One region of the Streptomyces sp. NPDC052701 genome, then DNA from elsewhere that is predicted to be linked to it. Evidence: predicted binding sites of a transcription regulator. Region 1 holds the regulator's gene; the other holds the start of a gene.
What was found. Region 1 encodes HrcA, which represses chaperone genes, less so after heat shock. Its sites were predicted from a motif close to TTNGCACTCNGNNNNNCNGAGTGCNAA; they were not measured.
Positions count from the first base shown of each region.

Region 2: groES (co-chaperone GroES) is a predicted target of HrcA. The motif match lies at 2,686-2,712, and genes of this name have one in related genera.

Region 1 covers NZ_JBFATO010000004.1:102,795-107,583, reverse strand. The annotation lists gene AB0L29_RS07230 (DUF3097 domain-containing protein) at 1-314, opposite strand, end outside; gene AB0L29_RS07225 (MBL fold metallo-hydrolase) at 346-1,077, opposite strand; gene hrcA (heat-inducible transcriptional repressor HrcA) at 1,289-2,305, shown strand; gene dnaJ (molecular chaperone DnaJ) at 2,305-3,438, shown strand; gene AB0L29_RS07210 (nitronate monooxygenase) at 3,640-4,770, shown strand; gene AB0L29_RS07205 (16S rRNA (uracil(1498)-N(3))-methyltransferase) at 4,767-4,789, shown strand, end outside.
Region 2 covers NZ_JBFATO010000014.1:169,176-173,964, forward strand. The annotation lists gene AB0L29_RS18540 (methyltransferase domain-containing protein) at 1-795, opposite strand, end outside; gene AB0L29_RS18545 (polysaccharide deacetylase family protein) at 914-1,861, shown strand; gene AB0L29_RS18550 (polysaccharide deacetylase family protein) at 1,858-2,655, shown strand; gene groES (co-chaperone GroES) at 2,859-3,167, shown strand; gene groL (chaperonin GroEL) at 3,293-4,789, shown strand, end outside.

The sequences.
Region 1 (4,789 bases):
CGCGCCACGCGCGCGCGTGCGGTGGGGACGGCGACCGAGCCGGAGGCGGTGCGGGTGGGGCGGACCGGCCCCGAGGGCGGCCGCACCAGCGTCACCGCCCGGCCCTCCAGCAGGAACCCGCGCGGCTCCAGGGGGAACACCCGGTGCTTGCCGAAGCGGTCCTCCAGCGTCACCGTGCCCGCCTCGCAGCGGATCACCGCGCCGCAGAACCCCGTTCCCGCCTCCTCCACCACCAGGCCCGGCTCCGCCGGGACCTCGGGGACGGGCCGGGGCTTCTTCCACGGGGGTGTCAGGTCCGGAGAGTACTGGCGCATTCGGATGACGATAGGAGAAGCCCGGCGCCGGTCATCGCGACACGCCGAAACGCGCCGCCAGGGCGTCCCGCTGCGCCCGCAGGAACGCCGCGTCGACGACCGCTCCGTGACCGGGCACGTACAGCGCGTCCTCGCCGCCCAGGTCCAGCAGCCGGTCCAGGGCCGCCGGCCAGCGGGAGGGCACGGCGTCCGGGCCCGCCTGCGGGTCGCCGGACTCCTCGACCAGGTCGCCGCAGAAGACGACCTCCGGGGTGCCCGGCACCAGCACGGCGAGGTCGTGGGCCGTGTGACCCGGGCCCACGTTCGCCAGCAGCACCTGGCGGCCCGCGCCCAGGTCGAGGGTCCGCTCGCCGGAGACCAGGTGGCGCGGCGGGACCAGCGCGTCCACCGCCTCCCGGGCCGTCCGGGCGTCCAGGCCGTGGCGGACCGCGTCCGCGCGCAGCTCCTCGCGGTCACGCGCGCGCGTGAACACCCCGTCCACGCCCACCGCGCCGAACGTCTGCGCGCCGGCGAACGCCGCCGCCCCGAAGACGTGGTCGAAGTGCGGGTGGGTCAGCGCGAGATGCGTCACACGGTGCCCGGCGAGCTCCCGCGCCTGGGCGCGCAGCCGCGCGCCCTCGGCCGGGCTGGATCCGGCGTCGACGAGCAGCGCGGCCCCCGCGCCGACGACGAGCCCCGCCGTGCAGTCCCACACCGGCAGCCGGCACCGCCCCACCCCGGCCGCGACCCGCTCCCACCCCAGCTCTTCCCAAGTCACCGTCATACGGCGACGCTAACGGGGAAGCGGTGCGGGGAGGCCCCCGCGGGACCGACCTTGCCCGGGGTGTACCCCACCGCCGTACACTGGGCCGGGGAAGCTTGGCACTCGCACGCGCAGAGTGCCAGGCGGTGCCAGGCAGTGTCGGGTCATGACGGGCCACGACAGGCCATGACGGGCAGGACACCGGGCGGACGACTTCTGGAGGTGTGCGCGGATGCTCAGTGAACGCAGGCTTCAGGTGCTGCGCGCCATCGTCCAGGACTACGTGGGCACCGAGGAGCCCGTCGGCTCCAAGGCGCTCACCGAGCGGCACAACCTCGGCGTCTCCCCGGCCACCGTCCGCAACGACATGGCGGCCCTGGAGGAGGAGGGGTACATCGCCCAGCCGCACACCAGCGCCGGGCGCATCCCCACCGACAAGGGCTACCGCCTGTTCGTCGACAAGCTAGCCGGCGTCAAGCCGATGAGCCCGCCCGAGCGGCGCGCCATCCAGAACTTCCTCGAGGGCGCCGTCGACCTGGACGACGTGGTGGCCCGCACGGTGCGGCTGCTCGCGCAGCTGACCCGGCAGGTCGCGGTCGTGCAGTACCCGTCGCTGACGCGTTCGACCGTGCGGCACGTGGAGCTGCTGTCGCTGGCGCCGGCCCGGGTGATGCTCGTGCTGATCACGGACACCGGGCGCGTCGAGCAGCGCGTGGTCGACTGTCCGGCGCCCTTCGGCGAGACGTCCCTCGCGGACCTGCGCGCGCGGCTCAACAGCCGGGTCGCGGGTCGCCGTTTCACGGACGTGCCGGGCCTGGTGGAGGACCTGCCCGAGGCCTTCGAGGTCGAGGACCGCGGTACGGTCTCGACCGTGCTCTCCACCCTGCTGGAGACACTCGTCGAGGAGAACGAGGAGCGGCTGATGATCGGCGGGACCGCCAATCTGACCCGCTTCGCGCACGACTTCCCCCTCACGATCCGGCCGGTGCTGGAGGCGCTGGAGGAGCAGGTCGTGCTCCTCAAGCTGCTCGGCGAGGCCAAGGATCCGGGCGTGACCGTCCGCATCGGTCACGAGAACGCCCACGAAGGACTCAACTCCACGTCCGTCGTGTCGGTCGGCTACGGTTCGGGCGGCGAGGCAGTCGCCAAGCTCGGCGTGGTCGGACCGACCCGCATGGACTACCCGGGAACGATGGGAGCGGTACGCGCAGTGGCACGGTACGTCGGACAGATCCTGGCGGAGTCGTAGTGGCCACGGACTACTACGCCGTACTCGGCGTGCGCCGCGACGCGTCGCAGGAAGAGATCAAGAAGGCCTTCCGGCGGCTCGCGCGCGAGCTGCACCCGGACGTCAACCCCGATCCGAAGACCCAGGAGCGGTTCAAGGAGATCAACGCCGCCTACGAGGTGCTGTCGGACCCGCAGAAGAAGCAGGTCTACGACCTCGGCGGCGACCCGCTCTCGCAGTCCGGCGGCGGCGCCGGCGGCTTCGGGGCCGGCGGTTTCGGGAACTTCTCCGACATCATGGACGCGTTCTTCGGCACGGCGTCGCAGCGTGGTCCGCGCTCGCGCACCCGCCGCGGCCAGGACGCGATGATCCGCATCGAGGTCGAGCTCGACGAGGCCGCCTTCGGCACCACGAAGGACCTCCAGGTCGACACGGCCGTGGTGTGCACCACCTGCAACGGCGAGGGCGCCGCGCCGGGGACCTCGGCGCAGACCTGTGACATGTGCCGGGGCCGGGGCGAGGTCTCGCAGGTCACCCGGTCCTTCCTGGGCCAGGTCATGACCTCCCGCCCCTGCCCGCAGTGCCAGGGCTTCGGCACGGTGGTCCCGACGCCGTGCCCCGAGTGCGCGGGCGACGGCCGGGTGCGCTCCCGCCGCACGCTCACCGTCAAGATCCCGGCCGGCGTCGACAACGGCACCCGCATCCAGCTCGCCGGCGAGGGCGAGGTCGGCCCCGGCGGCGGTCCCGCCGGTGACCTGTACGTCGAGATCCACGAACTGCCGCACCCGATGTTCCAGCGGCGCGGCGACGACCTGCACTGCACGGTGACGATCCCGATGACGGCGGCGGCCCTCGGCACCAAGGTGCCGCTGGAGACGCTGGACGGCATGGAGGAGGTCGACATCCGCCCGGGTACGCAGTCCGGGCAGTCGATCCCGCTGCACGGCCGGGGCGTGACGCACCTGCGGGGCGGCGGTCGCGGTGACCTCATCGTCCACGTCGAGGTGCAGACGCCGACCAAGCTCGACCCGGAGCAGGAGCGCCTGCTGCGCGAGCTGGCCAAGCTGCGCGGCGAGGAGCGCCCGCAGGGGCAGTTCCAGCCGGGGCAGCAGGGGCTGTTCTCGCGCTTGAAGGACGCCTTCAACGGCCGCTGACGTGAGGGCCGGGGCCCGGGGGCCGTCCCTCCGGGCGGGCCCGGCCGGCCGGGGCGGCAGGGGTCGTCCTCACGGTCGAAGGACGCCTTCGGCGGGCGCCGGGACCGGGTCCGCCGGGGGACCGTGCCGGTCGGGTTCCCGGCCCGTGCCGGACGGAGGGCCGGATTCGGGCTCGTCCGGGGAGCGTGACACCATGCCGTCATGTCCTCCGCGCTGACCGATCTCTTCCCCCACCCGATCGTGCAGGCCCCCATGGCGGGCGGCGTCTCCGTGCCGCGGCTCGCCGCCGCCGTGTCCGAGGCGGGCGGGCTCGGCTTCCTCGCCGCCGGGTACAAGACCGCCGACGGGATGTACCAGGAGATCAAGCAGCTGCGGAGCCTGACGGGCCGGCCCTTCGGCGTGAACCTGTTCGTGCCGCAGCCCGAGCACCCCGGCGCGGGCGCCGGCTCCCCCCGCGCGGCCGACGCCGCGCCCTCCCACGCGGCCGCCGTGGAAATCTACGCCCACCAACTCTCCGGCGAGGCCGCCTGGTACGAGACCGAGCTCGGCGACCCCGACAGCGGCCGGGACGACGGCTACGAGGCCAAGCTCGCCGTACTCCTCGACAACCCCGTGCCGGTGGTGTCGTTCCACTTCGGCGTGCCGAGCCGCGAGGTCGTCGACTCCCTGCACCGCGCCGGCACCTTCGTCCTGGTCACCGCGACCACCGCCGAGGAGGCCCGCGCCGTGGAGCGGGCGGGCGCGGACGCGGTGATCGCGCAGGGCGTCGAGGCGGGCGGCCACCAGGGCACGCACCGGGACGTCCCCGAGGCGGACGGGTCCGGGCTCGGGCTGCTGTCGCTGCTCGCCCAGGTCCGGGAGGCGGTCGGCCTGCCCGTCGTCGCCGCCGGCGGCATCATGCGCGGCAGCCAGATCGCCGCGGTGCTCGCGGCGGGCGCGAGCGCCGCCCAGCTCGGCACGGCCTTCCTCGCCACCCACGAGTCCGGGGCGCACACCCTGCACAAGCAGGCGCTGACCAACCCGCTGTTCGTCCGCACCGAGCTGACCCGGGCCTTCTCCGGGCGCCCGGCCCGCGGCCTGGTCAACCGCTTCGTGCGCGAGCACGGACCGTACGCGCCCGCCGCCTACCCCGAGGTCCACCACCTCACCGCGCCGCTGCGCAAGGCCGCGGCCAAGGCGGGCGACGCGCAGGGCATGGCGCTGTGGGCGGGACAGGGGCACCGGATGGCGCGGGAGGTGCCGGCGGGGCGGCTCGTGGAGCTGCTGGCCGGTGAACTCGCCGCCGCCCGGACAGCGTTGTCGGGGTTCCCGGCGGGGGGTGCGGGCCGATGACCGCGCCGGTGTTCGTGAT
Region 2 (4,789 bases), on a different contig from region 1:
GCGGACCTCCGGGTCGGGCAGGCCGCGGGAGAGCAGGGTGCGGGGGCCCGGCAGCAGGGTGGCCCGCACCGCGCCCGGCTCGGTGCCGAACCACAGCACCGCCTCCTTCACGTCCCCGCCGTCGGAGATCCACTCGGCCTCGGCGTCGGAGGGAACCGCCTCGTGCGGCACACCGGGCGCGATCTTCAGCGCCGCGGCCCGGGACGCCCCGCGGGCCGCCCCGATCGCCCAGGACAGGGGCGGCGAGTACGCCTCGGGGGCGAAGATGCGACCGCGGCCGCCGCGCCGGGCCGGGTCGACGAAGACGGCGTCGTAGCCGGCCGTGTCCACCTCCGTGACGTCGGCCTCCCGCACCTCGACCAGTTCCGCGAGCCCCAGCGCCTCGACGTTCGCACGCGCCGCCGCCGCCGTCAGCGGGTCCCGGTCCACGGCCAGCACCCGGATCCCGGCGCGGGCCAGCGCGATCGCGTCGCCGCCGATCCCGCAGCACAGATCGGCCACGGAGGCGACGCCCAGCTCCCTGAGCCGCCCGGCCCGGTACGCCGCCACGCTCGCCCGGGTCGACTGCTCGACCCCGTTGGGCGTGAAGAACATCCGCTGCGCGTCCTCGGCCCCGAACTTCGCCACCGCACGCTGCCGCAGCCGCGCCTGCCCGAGCGCCGCCGACACCAGCCCGGCGGGATGCTCGCGGCGCAGCCGGGTGGCGACGGCGAGCTCCCGCGCCGGGTCGACACCGCGCACCTCCTCGAGGAGGGCGCGGCCTTCGGGGGTGAGGAGGGGGGCGAGGTCGTTCACCGGATCATTGTCGGTCAGCCGGCCGGCCGCTGGTCCTGTGGGCCGGTCGGTGGATGGTGCGGCTCGGGTCGCGGTGTCGGACCGGGCCGGGGGCGGGGTCCTGCGAGGATCCGGCTCCATGCGAGTAGTCGTACAAAATGATAAAAACCGGGTGCGCGGGAGAGTGTGGATCGGCCTCGCCGTGCTCGCAGCCACCGCCACCGCCGTCGCCTCGGGCTGCGGGCAGCGCGGCGACTCCGGGCAGCGCGGCGACTCCGGGCTGCGGCCGGCCGCCGGCCAGCAGCCCCTGGAGGCGCCCGCGGCCCGCGCCCTCGACTCCTACGCCACGAAACTGCGCGCGGCCCACGCCGCCCGGGCCGCCGCCGCGCGGCGCTGGGGCCTGCGGCGGGTCCCCCTGCCGGCCCCGCCGGCCCCCGCCCGGAAGCCGAGGATCACCACCCGCGAGGGCTTCGAGGTCGACGGCCACCGGGAACTGGGCCTCCCCCCGGTCTTCACCACGGTCCCCACCGAGGACAAGGTCGTCTTCCTCACCATCGACGACGGCGCCGAGAAGGACCCGGCGTTCCTGCGCATGATGAGCGACCTGAAGGTCCCCTACACCGCCTTCCTCAGCGACTACCTCGTCAAGGAGGACTACGGCTACTTCAAGAGGATGCAGGCCGGCGGGGTGACCCTGAACAACCACACGCTGCACCACCCCTACCTGCCCGGGCTGTCGTACGCCTGCCAGAAGCGCGAGATCTGCGGCATGCAGGACGTCATCGAGGAGCGCTACGGCACGCGCCCCGTCCTCTTCCGCCCGCCCTTCGGCAACTACGACAGGACCACCCTGCGCGCCGCCAAGGCCTGCGGCATCGAGTACGCCCCCCTGTGGAACGAGGAGGTCTTCGTCGACCGCTGGGAGTACCGCGAGTGGGACCGCGCCCTGCACCCCGGCGACATCGTGCTCAGCCACTTCCGCGGCCGGGGCGACTGGCAGGGCACCATGCCCGACATGATCCGCCGCTTCCTCGACAAGGTCACCGCCGAGGGGTACGCGGTGGGGCGGCTGGAGGACTACCTGTGAGGCGGCGCGGCCGGCTCGCCGCGGTCCTGGCCGCCGCCGTCCTGCTCGGCGGCTGCGAGGGGACCGTCCGGCCGGACGACCGGACGCGCCCCCCGGGGCCTGCGGAGCGGACGGAGGGGCGGGAGGCCCGCGCGGGGGCGCGGGAGGCCACCGCGGCAGGACAGGGGAAGGCGACCGGCCTCCCGCCCGTCGTGGACCGCGTCCCGACCCGGGACCCGGTCGTCTTCCTGACCTACGACGACGACGCCGAGCGGGACCCGCGCCTGGTCGACCTCGTGCGGGCCCGGCGGCTCCCGGTCGGCCTGTTCCTCACGGACCGGGTCGTGGGACCGGCCTACGGCCACTTCGCGCGCCTGCGCGCGGTCGGCGCGAGCATCCAGAACCACACCCTCGACCACGCCGCGCTGCGCGGTCTGCCCTACGCCGGCCAGCGCGCCGAGATCTGCGGCCAGCAGGACAAGCTCCGCGCCCGCTTCGGCGTCCGCGCCCACCTCCTGCGCCCGCCCCACGGCACCTACGACACGACGACCCTGCGCGCCGCCGCCGACTGCGGCATCGCGGCGGTCGTGCTGTGGCGGGTCTCGGTGCGGGGCGACGGGACGCCGGCCTACACCCGGGGCGAACGCCGTCTGCGGCCCGGCGACATCGTGGCCGTCGACCCGGACGCGGGTTCGACGGGCCTGCCCCTGGTGGAGCGCACACGCGCGCTGCTGCGGGAGATCGAGGCGCGGGGGCTGAGGGTCGGCCGGCTGGAGGACTACATCCCGCCGAGGGGTCCGCGCGTCGGCCGGTGAGGCGGGTTCCGGCCGACGCGCCGCGACTGATTGGCACTCCGCTTGACCGAGTGCTAACGACGGTCATAGTCTCGGCTCTGGCACTCCCACCCGGAGAGTGCCAACAAAGCGACGGGCAGGTCCGGCACCCGCGACGACGGATCGACCTGGTCGCCACCTCAGACAGTTAACCCCGTGAGATCTCCGAAGGGGGAGGTCGGATCGTGACGACCGCCAGCTCCAAGGTTGCCATCAAGCCGCTCGAGGACCGCATCGTGGTCCAGCCGCTGGACGCCGAGCAGACCACGGCCTCTGGCCTGGTCATTCCGGACACCGCCAAGGAGAAGCCCCAGGAGGGCGTCGTCCTGGCCGTGGGCCCGGGCCGCTTCGAGGACGGCAACCGCCTTCCGCTCGACGTTTCCGTCGGTGACGTCGTCCTCTACAGCAAGTACGGCGGTACCGAGGTGAAGTACAACGGCGAGGAGTACCTCGTCCTCTCGGCCCGCGACGTCCTCGCGATCATCGAGAAGTAGTTCACCCGGCTTCACCGAAGCGCCTCAGCTTCCAGCTGCGCCCCTGGCCCCCGCGACCGATAAGAAGCCGGGCGCCCGGGGCGCAGTTTCTTTACCCCTGACTTTCCGAGAGGGCTCCCGCTGCCATGGCGAAGATCCTGAAGTTCGACGAGGACGCCCGTCGCGCCCTCGAGCGCGGCGTCAACAAGCTTGCCGACACGGTCAAGGTGACGATCGGCCCCAAGGGCCGCAACGTCGTCATCGACAAGAAGTTCGGCGCCCCCACCATCACCAACGACGGTGTCACGATCGCCCGCGAGGTCGAGATCGAGGACCCGTACGAGAACCTCGGCGCGCAGCTGGTCAAGGAGGTGGCGACCAAGACCAACGACATCGCGGGTGACGGTACGACCACCGCGACCGTGCTGGCCCAGGCCCTGGTCCGCGAGGGTCTGAAGAACGTCGCCGCCGGCGCCTCCCCGGCCGCCCTGAAGAAGGGCATCGACGCCGCGGTCAAGGCCGTCTCCGACGACCTGCTCGCCTCGGCCCGCCCGATCGACGAGAAGTCCGACATCGCCGCCGTCGCCGCGCTGTCCGCCCAGGACCAGCAGGTCGGCGAGCTCATCGCCGAGGCGATGGACAAGGTCGGCAAGGACGGTGTCATCACCGTCGAGGAGTCCAACACCTTCGGTCTGGAGCTGGACTTCACCGAGGGCATGGCCTTCGACAAGGGCTACCTGTCGCCGTACTTCGTGACGGACCAGGAGCGCATGGAGGCCGTCCTGGAGGACCCGTACATCCTCATCCACCAGGGCAAGATCTCCGCGATCGCGGACCTCCTGCCGCTGCTGGAGAAGATCATCCAGGCGAACTCCTCCAAGCCGCTGCTGATCATCGCCGAGGACGTCGAGGGCGAGGCCCTGTCCACCCTCGTCGTGAACAAGATCCGCGGCACCTTCAACGCCGTCGCCGTCAAGGCCCCCGGCTTCGGCGACCGCCGCAAGGCGATGCTGCAGGACATGGCGGTCCTCACCGGCGCCACGGTCATCTCCGAGGAGGTCGGCCTCAAGCTCGACCAGGTCGGCCTGGACGTGCTCGGCACCGCCCGCCGCGTCACCGTCACCAAGGACGACACCACGATCGTCGACGGCGCCGGCAAGAAGGAGGACGTCGAGGGCCGCGTCGCGCAGATCAAGGCCGAGATCGAGACCACCGACTCCGACTGGGACCGCGAGAAGCTCCAGGAGCGCCTCGCGAAGCTGGCCGGCGGCGTGTGCGTGATCAAGGTCGGCGCCGCCACCGAGGTGGAGCTGAAGGAGAAGAAGCACCGTCTGGAGGACGCCATCTCCGCGACCCGCGCCGCGGTCGAGGAGGGCATCGTCTCCGGTGGTGGCTCCGCGCTCGTCCACGCCGTGAAGGTCCTGGAGGACAACCTCGGCAAGACCGGCGACGAGGCCACCGGTGTCGCGGTCGTCCGCCGCGCCGCCGTCGAGCCGCTGCGCTGGATCGCGGAGAACGCCGGCCTGGAGGGCTACGTCATCGTCTCCAAGGTCGCCGAGCTGGAGAAGGGCAACGGCTACAACGCCGCCACCGGCGAGTACGCCGACCTGATCAAGGCCGGCGTCATCGACCCGGTCAAGGTC